DNA from 3 places in the Neorhizobium sp. BETTINA12A genome. Region 2 is predicted to be linked to each of the others. Evidence: predicted binding sites of a transcription regulator. Region 2 holds the regulator's gene; each other region holds the start of a gene.
What was found. Region 2 encodes HrcA, which represses chaperone genes, less so after heat shock. Its sites were predicted from a motif close to GTTAGCACTCNCNNNNNGNGAGTGCTAAC; they were not measured.
Positions count from the first base shown of each region.

Region 1: the regulator HrcA is predicted to act here: its motif matches at 3,596-3,624, upstream of groES (co-chaperone GroES).
Region 3: the regulator HrcA is predicted to act here: its motif matches at 1,226-1,254, upstream of groES (co-chaperone GroES).

Region 1 is NZ_JALBGW010000001.1:78,273-83,881, forward strand. Features, by position in the region: gene MOV61_RS00370 (MBL fold metallo-hydrolase) at 1-619, shown strand, start outside; gene MOV61_RS00375 (sulfite exporter TauE/SafE family protein) at 627-1,421, shown strand; gene groL (chaperonin GroEL) at 1,546-3,180, opposite strand; gene groES (co-chaperone GroES) at 3,247-3,543, opposite strand; gene MOV61_RS00390 (J domain-containing protein) at 3,726-4,334, opposite strand; gene MOV61_RS00395 (FAD-binding oxidoreductase) at 4,501-5,609, opposite strand, start outside.
Region 2 is NZ_JALBGW010000017.1:6,671-12,279, forward strand. Features, by position in the region: gene hpf (ribosome hibernation-promoting factor, HPF/YfiA family) at 119-694, shown strand; gene ptsN (PTS IIA-like nitrogen regulatory protein PtsN) at 772-1,236, shown strand; gene grpE (nucleotide exchange factor GrpE) at 1,439-2,080, opposite strand; gene hrcA (heat-inducible transcriptional repressor HrcA) at 2,199-3,278, opposite strand; gene rph (ribonuclease PH) at 3,455-4,171, shown strand; gene MOV61_RS07450 (VOC family protein) at 4,190-4,597, shown strand; gene rdgB (RdgB/HAM1 family non-canonical purine NTP pyrophosphatase) at 4,606-5,250, shown strand; gene hemW (radical SAM family heme chaperone HemW) at 5,257-5,609, shown strand, end outside.
Region 3 is NZ_JALBGW010000106.1:7,983-13,591, forward strand. Features, by position in the region: gene MOV61_RS21075 (TIGR01459 family HAD-type hydrolase) at 7-855, opposite strand; gene groES (co-chaperone GroES) at 1,309-1,605, shown strand; gene groL (chaperonin GroEL) at 1,664-3,307, shown strand; gene clpB (ATP-dependent chaperone ClpB) at 3,598-5,609, opposite strand, start outside.

The DNA of each region.
Region 1 (5,609 bases), on a different contig from region 2:
GACCGGCGCGCCGACCGCGATCGGCGAGCATGTGGTGGCGGTGCAGAAAATCTGGCGACAGATCTACAACTGGCCGGATCTCGCCTGCGACGGCTCCCAATGGGACCGGCTATTGCAGGACGGCGAGACCTTCGCGATCGGCGAGCTGGAAGCGCGGGTGATGCATTCGCCCGGACACACGCTCGCCTCGATCACCTATCTCGTCGGCGATACGGCCTTCATTCACGACACGCTGTTCATGCCCGACACCGGCTCCGCCCGCGCCGATTTCCCCGGCGGTAGCGCCGCTAACCTCTGGACGTCGATCCAGGCAATCCTGTCGCTGCCCGACGAAACTCGCCTCTTCACCGGCCATGACTACCGGCAGGGTGGCCGCGAAGCCTTATGGCAAAGTTCGGTGGCGCAGCAGAAGGCCGACAACCCGCATGTCACCGGCAGGTCGCAGCTGGATTTTGTCGATCTGAGGGAGGCCCGCGACAGAACCTTGCCGATGCCGAAGCTGATTCTGCACGCGCTGCAGGTGAACATTCGCGGCGGCGAACTGCCGCCGGCCGAAGACAACGGGTGCCGTTACCTGAAGATTCCGCTCGACGCGTTTCCCCGTTCGGTCTGGAATTGACGGCTGCATGGACGGATCAATCGAGCAGGTCCTGCTTGCGATCGGCTCAGGATCGCTGATCGGTTTCACCCTCGGCCTGATCGGCGGAGGCGGCTCGATCCTCGCGACGCCGCTGCTGATCTATGTCGTTGGCGTCAAGGACGTGCATACCGCGATCGGCACCGGCGCGCTCGCCGTCTCCGTCAATGCCTATCTCAATCTCGTGGGCCATGCGGTTCGCGGCCATGTCTGGTGGCGATGCGCCTTGATCTTCACCATCGCCGGGTCGCTCGGCGCCTATTTCGGCTCCAGTCTCGGCAAGGTCGTCGAGGGTCAGGACCTTCTCTTCATGTTCGGACTGCTGATGATGTTCGTCAGTTTCGTCATGAGCAAGACACGCAGCCAGATCGGCATCACGCCGCAATCCCTGACGGTCCGCACCCATGGAAAGACCAGCCTGGTCGCCTTGCTGACCGGCCTCTGTTCCGGTTTCTTCGGCATCGGCGGTGGCTTCCTGATCGTGCCGGGACTGCTGTTCTCTACCGGCATGCCGCTGATCAACGCGGTCGGTTCGTCTCTCCTCGCCGTCGGCACGTTCGGCCTCACGACAGCGGCCAACTACGCCTTGTCCGGGCTGGTGGACTGGCAGGTCGCGGGATATTTCATTGCCGGCGGCGTCGGCGGCGGAACGCTCGGCACCATAACCGCCACGCGGCTCTCTACGCATCGCAATACGCTGGCGCAGATCTTCCGATGGATCATCTTTTCCGTCAGCCTCTATGTGCTGTGGCGAAGCTACGCTGCACTGCCTTGGACAAGATGATCGCAATACCTCAGGCGGCGGGGAATTGTGGAAGCGAGACGTAGCGAGCATATGACAAAAGGGCCCCGATCGATCGGAGCCCTTCACCGCGAACGGCTTATTCGAGTTCCCGATTGGGAACCGTTTACATCATGCCGCCCATGCCGCCCATGTCAGGCATGCCGCCGCCGGCAGCATCCTTCTTCGGCAGATCGGCGATCATGGCTTCCGTCGTCACCAGCAGGCCGGCAACCGAAGCCGCGTTCTGCAGAGCCGTGCGAACCACCTTGACCGGATCGACGATGCCCATGGCGATCATGTCGCCAAATTCGCCGGTCTGGGCGTTGTAGCCGTAGTTGTCGGTGTTGCTTTCCAGGATCTTGCCAACCACGATCGAACCTTCGTCACCGGCATTCTCGGCAATCTGACGAACCAGAGACTGCAGGGCCTTGCGGATGATGCTGATCCCGGCATTCTGATCCTCATTCTCGCCCTTGATGTTCAGAAGGATGGAGGCGCGAAGAAGGGCTGTCCCCCCGCCAGGCACGATACCTTCTTCGACCGCTGCACGCGTCGCGTTGAGGGCGTCGTCGATACGGTCCTTCTTTTCCTTGACTTCGACTTCCGTCGAGCCGCCGACGCGGATCACGGCAACGCCGCCGGCCAGCTTGGCCAGACGTTCCTGCAGCTTTTCGCGGTCGTAGTCCGAAGTGGTTTCCTCGATCTGAGCCTTGATCTGGCCGATGCGTCCGTCAATATCCGCCTTGGTGCCCGCACCGTCGACGACGGTGGTGTTCTCCTTGGTGATCGAGACCTTCTTGGCGCGGCCGAGCATCTCGAGCGTGACGTTTTCGAGCTTGATGCCGAGGTCTTCCGAGATCACGGTGCCGCCGGTCAGGATCGCCAGATCCTCCAGCATGGCCTTGCGGCGATCGCCGAAGCCCGGAGCCTTGACGGCCGCGATCTTGAGACCGCCACGCAGCTTGTTGACGACGAGCGTTGCAAGAGCCTCGCCTTCCACGTCCTCGGAAATGATCAGCAGCGGCTTGCCGCTCTGGACGACGGCTTCCAGGATAGGAAGCATGGCCTGCAGGTTGGAGAGCTTCTTTTCGTGCAGCAGCACGTAGGCATCTTCCAGCTCAGCCACCATCTTTTCGGCGTTGGTGACGAAGTAAGGGCTGAGGTAGCCGCGGTCGAACTGCATGCCTTCGACGACTTCGAGTTCGGTTTCGGCGGTCTTGGCTTCTTCAACGGTGATCACACCCTCATTGCCGACCTTTTGCATCGCGTCGGCAATATACTGGCCTATTTCCTTCTCGCCATTGGCCGAGATGGTGCCGACCTGGGCAATCTCTTCCGATGTGTTGATCTTCTTGGCCTTGGCAAGCAGGTCCTTGACGACGGCGGTGACTGCAAGATCGATGCCACGCTTCAGGTCCATCGGGTTCATGCCGGCTGCAACAGCCTTGCCGCCTTCGCGAACGATCGCCTGGGCGAGAACGGTTGCAGTCGTGGTGCCGTCGCCGGCGACGTCGTTGGTCTTCGAAGCGACTTCGCGAACCATCTGGGCGCCCATGTTTTCGAACTTGTCGTCAAGTTCGATTTCCTTGGCGACGGCAACGCCGTCCTTGGTGATGCGCGGTGCGCCGTAGGATTTGTCGATCACCACGTTGCGGCCCTTCGGACCGAGCGTGACCTTGACTGCATCGGCAAGAATGTCGACGCCGCGCAGCAGCTTTTCGCGTGCATCACGGCCGAATTTGATCTGTTTGGCAGACATGGCAATAACTCCCGGGCCATTGGCCCTATAGTCGTCATCAAAAGGAAATAAAGAAGCGCCCGAAAATCAGGCGATGACGCCCATGACGTCTGCTTCCTTCATGATCAACAGGTCTTCGCCGTTGAACTTGATCTCGGTGCCGGACCACTTGCCGAACAGGATGCGGTCGCCGGCCTTGACATCGAGGGGAACGATCTTGCCGCTCTCGTCACGCGCTCCGGTGCCAACGGCGACGATCTCGCCTTCCTGCGGCTTTTCCTTGGCGGTATCGGGAATGATGATCCCGCCCTTGGTCTTGGCTTCAGCCTCGATACGGCGCACGACGACGCGGTCGTGCAACGGCCGAAAAATGGTATTATTCATTTGGGTTCCTTGGCGAGAGCGCAGCCCAATGGCGGGTTCCCGATCGGATATCCTTAGCACTCTTATGCTGAGAGTGCTAGAGCGATTCGTGCCTTAGTTGTGATCCGCCATCCGTGGCACCTCCCTTTGTCGGAGGTACACGCCGCTGCCACCGAGACTACCGCAGATCCCTTGCCACGCCCCTAGCAGAAGCCGTTGAGCTTGAGGATCTTATGGGCGTCAATCGACGCCCGAAGCTCGTCCTCAGAGTTGCGCTCTCCATGGTTTGCGTCCGGATGGTGCATTTTGAGCCTCTGCTTGTAGCGGCTTCTGATCTCCTCCGGCGTTGCATCCGGCGAAAGATCGAGGGTCTCGAAAGCCTTGGCCTCCAATACCTTGAGCTTGCGTCGCTGAAGATCCACTTGTGCTGCCTGGCGTTCTGCAGCGCTTTTACGTGCGTTCGTTGCCTTTGCAGAACCGGAGCGAGCCGTCGACGGGAGCGGCATTTCCGACGCGCGATTGATACCAGTACCCCAAGTCGGGCGGCTGCCGTTTGCCGCCTCCGTCTGATAGCGCCTAATTAAAGGGTCAGACAGATTTGGCGCAAAGTTATAACCTTTGCCGTATTCCCTTACATGCTCGGGACAGAACAGCAGATACAGCCCTTCAGCATCTCGCCCGACGGGAGCGCGATGGGTGCCATTCTTTTCGCACCCGTCCCATTGGCATTTCGCACGGCTTGGTTCGTGGTCCGGGGCCGGTTTTTTGCGGGTCGACCGCAGGCCAACAAATATCTTTGAATCAGACGTCATCGCGCCTTATACGACCGGCCAATCCTCTCGGCAACGAATATGGATCGCCCAGCCGCATAGATTTTCGAACTGGGGGATCGCCGGATGCCGTCGAAGCGCATGAAAGCAGGGATTAGGGCCATTTCAGCCGCATGATGTTCTCCGACACGATCCTGCAGATTGCGGATTAGCGAAAACGGGCGGCGGACAGCGCGGATAGATCGATGGCACATTCGCGCCCAGCGATCAGGCCTGCAACAAGCGCGCCGCTGACCGGTCCGGCTGCAAGGCCGACGTGACCGTGGCCAAACGCGTGAACGATATCTTCGGAAGACTTCGAAAAACCGATCACCGGAAGGCCGTCCGCAGTCGAGGGCCGATGCCCCATCCACCGATCGATATTTTTACCTTCGGATAGATCCGATAGTGCCGGATAGGTTCCTCTGGCGTGTTTCAGCAGGATTTCGGCGCGGGTCCAGTCCGGGTTTTCCTCAACGCTTGCCAGCTCGACCTGTCCGGCAATACGAAGTCCGGCAAGGCTCGGATTGTTGCCCATCTTGCCGTCGCTCGGCATGATCGGCATCTCCCCCTTGGCCAGATGATAGGGAATGACTACGTGATAACCGCGCTCGCTCTGCATCGGGATTGTGTCACCGGCCAACGCGGCAAGCTTTTTTGAGTGTATACCGGCAGCGATGACGGCCTTGTCGCACATCACGGTGCCCGCCTCTGTCCGGATACCGGAAAGCCGGTTGCCGGTAAGATCGAAACCGGTCGCCCTAGCATTGATGCGGTGGGCGCCAAGATCCACCGCATGATCGACCATTGCTGCGACATAACCTCCCGGATCCACGCAATGACCACCATCCTCAACGAAGGCAGCAAAGGAGTAACGGGATGAAAGATTCGGCTCGAGTTCATGCAACTCTGCCGAAGATAGTTCTCGATAGGAAACGCCGTTGTCGCGTCGCAGGCGCCACGCAAAAGTCTCTGCCTCGAAAGCCGCTCGGTCCTGGTACACGTAGAGCAGGCCCCTGCGCCGGATAAGATCCGGCCGTCCGATTTCCTCTGCCAGCGCCGCATGCCGGGATGGAGCATCGTGCAGGAGGCTCGCCAGAATTTGCGCGGTCCGTTCAACCTTGGCTTCCGTCGAACCGGCCAGCACGAAGCGCAGCAGCCAGGGCGCGAGACGCGCCAGATGCCGCCAGCGGATGGTCAGCGGTCCGGAAGGGTCGGCAAGATAGCCGGGCACCTTCCTCCAGAGGCCGGGCATCGACATCGGGATGATCGAGGCAG
Region 2 (5,609 bases):
ATTATCCAGACAGGCATCGATTGCAGCAATTTGGCCCAGTCGCATGTGAACGGCTTGGATGCGGGGACGGCTTGGCGTAGACTGGAACACGCAAGTCACGACAAGAAGGAAGAACTCCATGAGTGTGCGTGTATCCGGTAAGCATATGGAAATTGGCGATTCGTTCCGTCAAAGGATCGAGGACCAAATCGGAGAAGCGGTTACAAAATACTTCGACGGAGGCTACTCAGGCCAAGTCATCGTGGAAAAGGCTGGTTCGCGCTTTTCTGCCGACTGCAAGGTGCATCTCGATACCGGGATCGTCCTGCATGCGGCTGGCGAGGCGAATGATCCGCAGATCAGTTTCGATGCCGCAGCACAGCGGATCGAAAAACGTCTGCGCCGCTACAAGCGGCGGCTCAAGGATCATCATGCCGGCAACCATGTGAATGGTTATGCGGAAGTTGCCTACACTGTTATGGACAGCGTACCGGATGAAGGGGAGGAAGTGCCCGAGGATTTCGCGCCGACCATCGTCGCGGAAAGTTCGAAGCAGTTGAAGACGATGACGGTCGCAAGTGCCGTCATGGCACTTGATATGACAGACGAGCCTGTTCTTCTGTTCCGTAGCCCCGGCAAGGAACATCTGAACATTGTGTACCGCCGCAATGACGGCAATATTGGCTGGATCGATTCCACCAATATCAAGAACTAACAACTTGGGGAGAGCGTCGGAGACGGCGCTCCCCTTCGCCTAGGGCACAAGCTCTTGCGGCACGAAGGATGAAGAGAATGGCATTGGCAGATTTGCTGCAGCAAGATGCGATTATTCCTGCCCTAAAGGTAAACTCCAAAAAGCAGCTATTGCAGGAGCTGGCGGCCAAGGCTTCCAAGTTGACGGGCGTGAGCGAACGAGAAATCTTCGACATCATCCTGCAGCGCGAGCGGCTCGGTTCCACCGGCGTCGGCCACGGCATCGCCATCCCGCACGGCAAGCTCAACAGCATCTCGTCGATCAAGGGTATTTTCGCGCGCCTTGAAGCGCCGGTCGATTTCGAAGCGCTCGACGACGAGCCGGTCGATCTGGTGTTCCTGCTGCTGGCACCCGAAGGCGCGGGCGCCGATCACCTGAAGGCCCTGTCGCGTATTGCCCGCGTGTTGCGCGACCAGGACCTTGTCGCCAAGCTGCGCAAAACCGATTCCGCTTCGGCGATCTATGCATTCCTCAACGAGGAGCAGGCCAACCACGCCGCCTGACGGCATATGCATTCGTGGGGACGAAACGAACCGCCCGGCCGCTGTCAAAGCGCCGGGCGGTTTTGTTTTTGAGCCGCATTCCGCGGGGATTATGCGTGGAAACTCAACGGATCAGGAACAATCGCCAGTCCAACGAGCAAACACCAACGGGAGTGTCCGGCCTAGAATGAGAAGCAGGCTCATCGCCTGCTCCTCAAAGACTTCAGGCGCTTTTCTCACCGGCGGCTTCTGCAGAGGCTTCCGCCTTCGGTCCACCTTTTGCGACACCGACCATAGCGGGCCGCAGCACGCGTTCACCGATGGTGAAACCAGCCTGGACGACCTGGACGACGGTATTGTTCGGGACAGCAGGGTTCGGGATTTCGAACATCGCCTGGTGGAAGTTCGGGTCGAACTTCTGGCCTTCAGGATCGATCTTCTTCACGCCGTGGCGCTCCAGAGCGGACAGCATCGAGCGTTCAGTCATCTCGACGCCCTCCAGGAGCGTGGTCAGCGAGGCATCTGCCGTGGCGCGCATTTCGGTCGGCACGGCGTCCAGCGCCCGGCGCAGGTTGTCCGAAACGGCGAGCATGTCGCGTGCAAAGCCGGCCGCCGCATAGGACTTAGCGTCCTTGATTTCGCGTTCGGTGCGGCGGCGCAAGTTATCCATCTCAGCGGCAAGCCGCAGGAAGCGGTCGCGCAACTCGTTGTTTTCGGCCTTCAGCAATTCCAGCGGATCAGGTTCGGCGGCAGGCGCCTCGGCATTCTTCTGGTTGGCCGCGTCCTCAAGAGCAGATGCTACGGCTTCCGCGGCGTTCTCCGCGGCAGTTGCGTCAGGTCCGTTCTTGTTGGTTTCGTCGGTCATGACGGTCTCCGGTTATTCTTGACTTCGATTTACGGGCTTGGATTTGTGCCCGATATCGAGGTTTAAGGTGGAAAAATCAAGGCTTGCTGGGAAACTTGGGCCGGTCCGGCCGCAAAATTCAGCGCGACAGCCTGGCAAGCAGCTGCGCGGTGTAATCCACCATCGGCACGATGCGGGAATAATTGAGCCGCGTCGGCCCGATGACACCGACGGCACCGACGATGCGGTCCTCGCCGTCGCGATAAGGCGCCACGATGAGCGACGAGCCGGAAAGCGAAAACAGCTTGTTTTCCGAGCCGATGAAGATCCGGACGCCCGGCCCCTTTTCGGCGAGATCAAGAATCTCGATCAGACTGTCCTTCTTTTCGAGATCATCGAAAAGCAGCCGCAAACGATCGAGATCGGCAACATCCGCCAGGCCTTCGAGCAGATTGGCCCGGCCGCGGACGATCAGTTGGGTCGGCTTTCCTTCCTCGCTGTCGCCGGACCAGACCGCAAGACCGCGCTCGACCAGTTCCTGCGAGAGCGCATAAAGCTCGCCCTGGACTTGGTCCTTGAGGGTCTTCAACTGGCCACGCAGTTCCGGCAGGGTCTGGCCGCTCAGGTGGGCATTGAGGAAATTCGCCGCCTCGGTCAGCTGCGACGAGGTCACGCCGGCGGGCAATTCGATGATGCGGTTTTCGACCTGGTTGTGATCGCCGACCAGCACGGCGAGCGCCTTGGTCGGCTCCAGGCGGATGAACTCGACATGCTTGAGAACCGGATCGCTCTTGGTGGTAATGACGATGCCGGCGCCGCGCGAGACCCCCGACAACATGCGGCTAGCCTCCGCCATCAGGCTTTCCATCGGCTGATCTCGGTCGGCCGGGCGGATCTGCCGGTCGATATTGGCACGTTCCTCGGCCGACAGGTCCCCGACCTGCATGAAGGCGTCAACGAAAAACCGGAGCCCCGACTGGGTCGGCAGGCGCCCGGCGCTGATATGCGGGGAATAGATGAGGCCGAGCTCCTCGAGATCGCTCATCACATTGCGCACCGAAGCCGGCGACAAGGAGATGGGCAGCAGCCGTGAAAGATTGCGGGAACCGAGTGGCTCACCGTTTTCCAGGTAGCTTTCCACGATGCGGCGGAAAATTTCGCGCGAACGGTCATCGAGCACAGAGCCGCTGTCCCTACCCGTCGATGCCGAAAATCCCATCTAGACCTTCACCGTTCCGTTGATCATTCGACAAAATATAGTCATTCGACGCGCCTTCTCCAAAGGGAAAATTGCGCCAGCCAGGATCATTCGCTTGCACACTCATCAGGGCTTTTTCTTTGCAAAAGCTCGGCCGGGGCCTTAGAAGGCGGAAACAGAAATCCAGGGAGTGAAGCATGCGGCCTTCAGGCAGACAGTTGAACCAGATGCGCAAGGTCTCGTTCGAGCGCAATTTCTCCAAGCACGCGGAAGGTTCCTGCCTCGTGAAGTTCGGCGACACGCATGTGCTCTGCACCGCGAGTCTTGAAGAAAAGACGCCGCCGTGGCTGCGCAACAGCGGCAAAGGCTGGGTGACGGCCGAATACGGCATGCTGCCGCGCGCCACCGGCGACCGCATGAAGCGCGAAGCCGCCAGCGGCAAGCAGGGCGGCCGCACCCAGGAAATCCAGCGCCTGATCGGTCGGTCCTTGCGCGCCGTCATCGATCTCGAAGCACTCGGCGAAAAGCAGATCACCATCGACTGCGACGTCATCCAGGCGGATGGCGGCACGCGCACCGCCTCGATCACCGGTGGCTGGATTGCGCTCTACGACTGCCTGAAGTGGATGGAAGCCCGCTCGATGACCAAGGTCGACAAGGTGCTGAAGGACCATGTCGCGGCGATCTCCTGCGGCATCTTTGCCGGCCAGCCGGTAATCGACCTCGACTATATCGAGGATTCGGCTGCCGAGACGGACGCCAATTTCGTCATGACCGGTTCCGGCGGCATCGTCGAGGTGCAGGGTACGGCGGAAGGCAAGCCCTTCAGCCAGGAGGAGTTCCTGAAGCTGCTGGCGCTCGCTCAGGACGGCACCCAGGAACTGGTGGCGATGCAGAAGCAGGCGATTGCCTGAACCTGAAAGAGGTGCGGTTTGATTGAGGGCATTCTCGAAACCGCGCTCTACGCCGATGATCTCGATGCCGCCGAAGCGTTCTACGGCGGCATTCTCGGCCTTGAGAAGGTGCTGCGCGCCGGTACCAGACATGTGTTCTTCCGTTGTGGGCCGGGGATCCTGCTGATCTTCAATCCGGCTGAGACGATCAAGCCACCGCCCGCCGATGCGCTGCCCGTACCGCCACATGGCGCGACGGGACCGGGACATGTCTGCTTTCGCATGACGGGCGACGCGATTGACTTGATCAAGGAAAAGCTCAACAAGGCAGGGATTGCCATCGAAAGCGATTTCCGCTGGCCGAACGGTGCCCGCTCAATCTATTTCCGCGATCCGGCCGGCAACAGCCTGGAATGCGCAGAGCCCAGGCTCTGGAATATCGAATAGGAATTATCATGCGCAAGCTCGATACCAAGACGATCGTGGTCGCCAGCCACAATGCCGGAAAGATCCGCGAAATCGCCGAACTGATCGGCCCCTTCGGTTTCTCGGCCAAATCCGCCGCCGAATTGCAATTCGAAGAGCCGGACGAGACGGGCACGACATTCGAGGAAAATGCCGCGATCAAGGCACTCGCCTCCGCCAGGGCCTCCGGCCTGCCCGCACTGTCTGACGATTCCGGTATTGTCATCGACGCGCTCGACGGCGCGCCGGGTGTCTACACCGCCAACTGGGCGGAACGTGAGGATGGCAGCCGCGATTTTCAGATGGCGATGGAAAAGGTCGAGAAGGCGCTCGAAGAACGCGGCGCGACCAAGCCGGAACAACGCGGTTGCCGCTTTGTCAGCGTTCTCTGTCTCGCATGGCCTGACGGACACACGGAAATGTTCCGGGGCGAAGTGGAAGGCGCCGTAGTGTGGCCGCCGCGCGGCACCCAGGGTTTTGGTTATGACCCGGTCTTCCAACCAGAAGGCTATGATATTACCTTCGGTGAAATGAGTAGTGATCAGAAACACGGCTGGAAACCTGGCGAACCGGAAGCGCTTTCGCATCGCGCCCGCGCCTTCAAGCGTTTCGTCGAAACCTGCCTGGAGGCTTGAGGCATTTTGAACTCGGCCGCTCCTCTTCTGCGCGACACCCTTCTGCCCGATACCGGCGAGCCGGGCTTTGGCGTCTATGTGCATTGGCCATTCTGTGCGGCCAAGTGCCCCTATTGCGACTTCAACAGTCATGTACGCCATCAGCCCGTGGACCAGCCGCGTTTCACCGCCGCCTTCCTGAAGGAGATGGAAGTGATGCGGCGGATGAGCGGGCCGAAAACCGTCACCAGTATTTTCCTCGGCGGCGGCACGCCGTCTCTGATGGACCCCACCACGGTCTCGGCGATCCTCGACGGCATTGCCAGGCATTGGCATGTGCCCGACGGCATCGAGATCACCATGGAGGCCAACCCTTCCAG
Region 3 (5,609 bases), on a different contig from region 2:
AGGGGGCTATGCGAGGCGCGGCATCCAGTATTTCGGCGCGGCATTTTCCCGCTTCAGCCAGGCGTTGAGGATCGCCTCGTCGGTCTGGCCGTTGACGGTATATTCCGAAACATGGATGCCCCCGCTGATATAAAGCAGGTCGAGGCCGTATGCGAGCGCGCCGCGCACGTCGGTCGGCATGCCGTCGCCGATCGCCAGCACCCGGTTCATCGGAAAATCGCCGCGCACTTCTCGGGCAGCTTCGATCGTCGCCTCGTAGATCGGGCGATGCGGCTTGCCGGCGACGCGGGTCTTGCCGCCGAACTCTTCGTAATAGGCCGCCACCGCGCCGGCGCAGGGGATGATCTTGTGGCCGCGCTCGACGACGAGATCCGGGTTGGCGCAGATGAAAGGCACGTCGCGCTTGGCAAACGCCATCAACATGTCGGTATAATCTTCCGGTACTTCTTTCTCGTCGTCGAAAAAGCCGGTGCAGACGATGCATTCGGCTTCGTCGGCCGGGACCACCTCGACGCCGAGCCCGTCGAACAAGTTGAGGTCGCGTTCGGGACCGATCAGAAAAACCTTTTTCGGACCGTCAACGATCAGGTGCTGGGTGACGTCGCCTGACGTGACGATCCGGTCATAGGTGCCGTCTGGCACGCCAAGCGCGCGCATCTGCTCTATGACGCCGGGTGCCGTGCGCGGCGAATTGGTGATCAGCACGACGGTGGCGCCGGCTTCGCGGGCTGCGGCGAGCGCCTTGCAGGAATGCTGGAAAGCCTCGACACCGTTGTGAACCACACCCCAGACGTCCGAGAGGACGACGTCGTAGTCGCCGATCACTTCGCTCAGATTGCCGATGCGCTTTGCCATGTAATATTCCCATCTCGCAAGTCCCGGGTCACATGACAAACCCGGTTGAGGATTACAAGAGATAATCGGGAGAAAAACCGCGACGAGATCGCCGACGTCGGCGGGGATAACTCTTCGCACCGGTGCCCGGATCGCAGCCGCGTCGGCGCCATTCTTCCACCAAAGTCCCGTGCAACATGCCGACCTGCCCGAAGGGGTGGCCGAAACGAGAGACCCCGAGGTGGCCGAAGACGGCCGTCAGTTCCGCGAGACAACAGGCGTTCAGCCAGCATCCGTATCGTTAAGCGTATTTCGTATGAAGTTCCGAGCCGTCTCGAAAATTTTACGGCCGTTCTTGACTCATCCGCCGGCCAGCCTTATTTCGACGCGGGCTGGCACTCTCCAACCGGGAGTGCTAACAGCACCGAGATACGGGTTTCACCCGTCCATGTCATTTGATCGAGGGATTAGACAATGGCAAGCACCAATTTCCGCCCCCTTCATGACCGCGTCGTTGTTCGTCGCGTCGAATCCGAAGCCAAGACCAAGGGCGGCATCATCATTCCTGATACCGCCAAGGAAAAGCCGCAGGAAGGCGAAATCGTCGCCGTCGGCACCGGCACCCGCGACGACAAGGGCAATATCACTGCTCTCGACGTCAAGGCTGGCGATCGCGTCCTGTTCGGCAAGTGGTCGGGCACCGAAGTCAAGCTCGATGGCGAAGACCTTCTGATCATGAAGGAATCCGACATCATGGGCATCATCGGCTGATTTCCGCCGGTTACTCTTCATTCTAAATCGCTGACACCCCTTTTCAGGAGTTATCAAAATGGCAGCCAAAGAAATCAAGTTCGGCCGCACCGCGCGCGAAAAGATGCTGCGCGGCGTCGACATTCTTGCCGATGCAGTCAAGGTAACGCTCGGCCCGAAGGGCCGTAACGTCATCATCGACAAGTCCTTCGGCGCTCCGCGCATCACCAAGGACGGCGTATCGGTCGCCAAGGAAATCGAACTTGACGACAAGTTCGAAAACATGGGCGCCCAGATGGTCCGCGAAGTTGCTTCGAAGACCAACGACATCGCCGGCGACGGCACCACGACTGCGACCGTTCTTGCCCAGGCGATCGTTCGCGAAGGCAACAAGGCCGTTGCAGCCGGCATGAACCCGATGGATCTGAAGCGCGGCATCGACCTCGCCGTTGCAGACGTCGTCAAGGATCTCCAGGCCAAGGCCAAGAAGATCTCGACCTCGGAAGAAGTCGCACAGGTCGGCACGATCTCCGCAAACGGCGACAAGCAGGTCGGTCTCGACATCGCTGAAGCCATGCAGAAGGTCGGCAACGAGGGTGTGATCACGGTTGAAGAAGCCAAGACCGCCGAAACCGAACTCGAAGTCGTCGAAGGCATGCAGTTCGACCGCGGCTACCTGTCGCCCTACTTCGTCACCAACCCGGAAAAGATGGTCGCCGATCTCGACGACGCTTTCATTCTCCTCCACGAGAAGAAGCTCTCGAACCTGCAGGCGATGCTCCCGGTTCTCGAAGCCGTCGTTCAGACCGGCAAGCCGCTGCTGATCATCGCTGAAGACGTCGAAGGCGAAGCTCTTGCAACGCTCGTCGTCAACAAGCTGCGCGGTGGCCTCAAGATCGCTGCCGTCAAGGCTCCGGGCTTCGGCGACCGCCGCAAGGCCATGCTCGAAGACATCGCCATCCTGACGGGCGGCACTGTCATCTCCGAAGACCTCGGCATCAAGCTCGAAAATGTCACGCTCGACATGCTCGGCCGCACCAAGAAGGTCTCGATCTCCAAGGAAAACACCACGATCGTCGACGGCGCCGGCTCCAAGGCCGACATCGAAGGCCGCGTTGGTCAGATCAAGGCTCAGATCGAAGAAACCACTTCCGACTACGACCGCGAAAAGCTGCAGGAACGTCTGGCCAAGCTGGCTGGCGGCGTTGCCGTGATCCGCGTCGGCGGCTCGACGGAAGTCGAAGTCAAGGAAAAGAAGGACCGCATCGACGACGCCCTCAACGCGACGCGCGCTGCCGTTCAGGAAGGCATCGTACCGGGCGGCGGCGTTGCCCTGCTGCGTTCCTCCGTCAAGATCACCGCAAAGGGTGCAAACGACGACCAGGAAGCCGGCATCAACATCGTTCGCCGCGCTCTTCAGTCGCTGGTTCGCCAGATCGCTGAAAACGCTGGTGACGAAGCTTCGATCGTGGTCGGCAAGATCCTCGAAAAGAACGAAGACAACTACGGCTACAACGCCCAGACGTCTGAATATGGCGACATGATCACCATGGGCATCGTCGATCCGCTCAAGGTCGTTCGCACGGCTCTGCAGAACGCAGCTTCGGTTGCTTCGCTGCTGATCACCACCGAAGCCATGATTGCCGAACTTCCGAAGAAGGAATCGGCTGGCGGCGGCATGCCTGGCGGCATGGGCGGCATGGGCGGCATGGACATGATGTGATAGGCGCAAGCCTATCGCGGAAGCCGCCCCTCACCTCACGTGGTTCAGCGCGTCAAGCGCGCTGAACAGGCGGCAAGAAGCAGCCTAGTTTGAAAACGATTTAGGGCTCCGGTTTGACCGGGGCCCTTTCTGTTTGAGGCTCCGCGAGCGCACTTCGCGAAACAGACCTGGCCCCGACCCGTTCCAAACCGTCCCCCAATGAAATGGCCGCACTGTTTCCGGTGCGGCCATTCTTTGACTGAGCTGTTCGACGCCTCACGCTGGGCTTGCGGAGCCGCCGTTTTGGCAGGTTATGCGGCTTCGCTGACCGCCCGCTTGACGCGGAAGAGCAACCGGTCGGAACCGGCACTCACCGCAACGGCCGATCCATCCGGGATTTGGCCGCCGAGGATCTGTTCGGCGAGCGGATCCTGCATGAACTTCTGGATCACCCGCTTCAGCGGACGAGCGCCGTAGACCGGATCGTAGCCCTTGTCGGCCAGCCATTCGCGGGCGTCGGGACCGAGATCGATGCTGATCTTCCGCTCCGCCAGAAGCGACAGCAGCCGCTTCATCTGGATATCGACGATCGCACCCATCTCGTTGCGCTTCAGGCGATGGAACAGGATGATCTCGTCGACGCGGTTCAAAAATTCAGGCCGGAACGAGGCTTTCACGACGTCCATCACCTGTTCGCGCACGCTTTCGGAATCCTCGCCCTCGCGAAGGGCGGTCAGGTATTCCGCTCCGAGATTGGAGGTCATGATGATCATCGTGTTCTTGAAGTCGACCGTGCGGCCCTGCCCGTCCGTCAGGCGCCCGTCGTCGAGCACCTGCAGAAGAACGTTGAACACGTCCGGATGCGCCTTCTCGATCTCGTCGAACAGCACGATCTGGTAGGGCTTGCGCCGCACCGCCTCGGTCAGCGCGCCGCCTTCCTCGTAACCGACATAACCCGGAGGTGCACCGATCAGCCGCGCGACCGAATGCTTCTCCATGTATTCCGACATGTCGAGACGAACCATCGCCGACTCGTCGTCGAACAGGAAGCGGGCCAGCGATTTGGTCAGCTCCGTCTTGCCGACACCGGTCGGGCCAAGGAAGATGAACGAGCCGATCGGCCGGTTCGGATCCTGCAGGCCGGCGCGCGAACGGCGAACCGCACGCGAGACGGCCTGGACCGCATCACCCTGGCCGATGACGGATTTCGCCAGTTCGTCTTCCATGCGCAGCAGCTTGTCGCGCTCGCCTTCCAGCATCTTGTCGACCGGAATGCCGGTCCAGCGCGACACCACATGGGCGATCGCATCCGGGTTCACGACTTCCTGCACCATGGCATTGGTCGAGGTATCCTGGGCTTCGGCGTCCACGAGGCGCTTTTCCAGTTCCGGGATCACGCCATAGGTCAGTTCGCCGGCACGCTGGAACTCGCCCTTGCGCTGGGCGGTCGCCAGTTCGTTGCGGGCTTCGTCGAGCTGCCGCTTCAGGTCAGCGGCAAGGCCGAGCTTCTGCTTTTCTGCCTGCCAGCGGGCCGTCAGCGCATCCGCCTGTTCTTCGAGCGAGGTCACTTCGCCTTCGAGACGCTGCAGCCGGTCGGCCGAGGCGCTATCGGTTTCCTTCTTCAAGGCTTCGCGCTCGATCTTCAGCTGCATGATGCGGCGGTCGAGTTCGTCGAGTTCCTCGGGCTTGGAATCTACCTGCATGCGCAGCCGCGATGCGGCTTCGTCCATCAGGTCGATCGCCTTGTCGGGCAGGAACCGGTCGGTGATGTAGCGGTTGGAAAGCGTCGCAGCCGCAACCAGGGCCGAATCCGAAATGCGGACCTTGTGGTGCTGTTCGTATTTTTCCTTCAGCCCGCGCAGGATCGAGATCGTGTCCTCGACCGTCGGCTCCTCGACCATGACCGGCTGGAAACGACGGGCAAGCGCCGGGTCCTTTTCTACATGCTTGCGGTATTCGTCGAGCGTGGTGGCGCCGACGCAATGCAGTTCGCCGCGGGCAAGCGCCGGCTTCAGGAGGTTGGAGGCATCCATCGCGCCGTCGGACTTGCCGGCGCCTACAAGCGTGTGCATCTCGTCGATGAACAGGATGATTTCGCCGTTTTCAGACTGCACCTCGTTCAAGACGCTCTTCAGCCTCTCCTCGAACTCGCCGCGGTATTTTGCGCCAGCGATCAGGGCACCCATGTCGAGCGCCATCAGCTTCTTGTCTTTCAGGCTTTCCGGCACGTCGCCGTTGATGATGCGCAGCGCCAGGCCTTCGGCGATCGCCGTCTTGCCGACGCCGGGCTCACCGATCAGGACTGGATTGTTCTTGGTGCGGC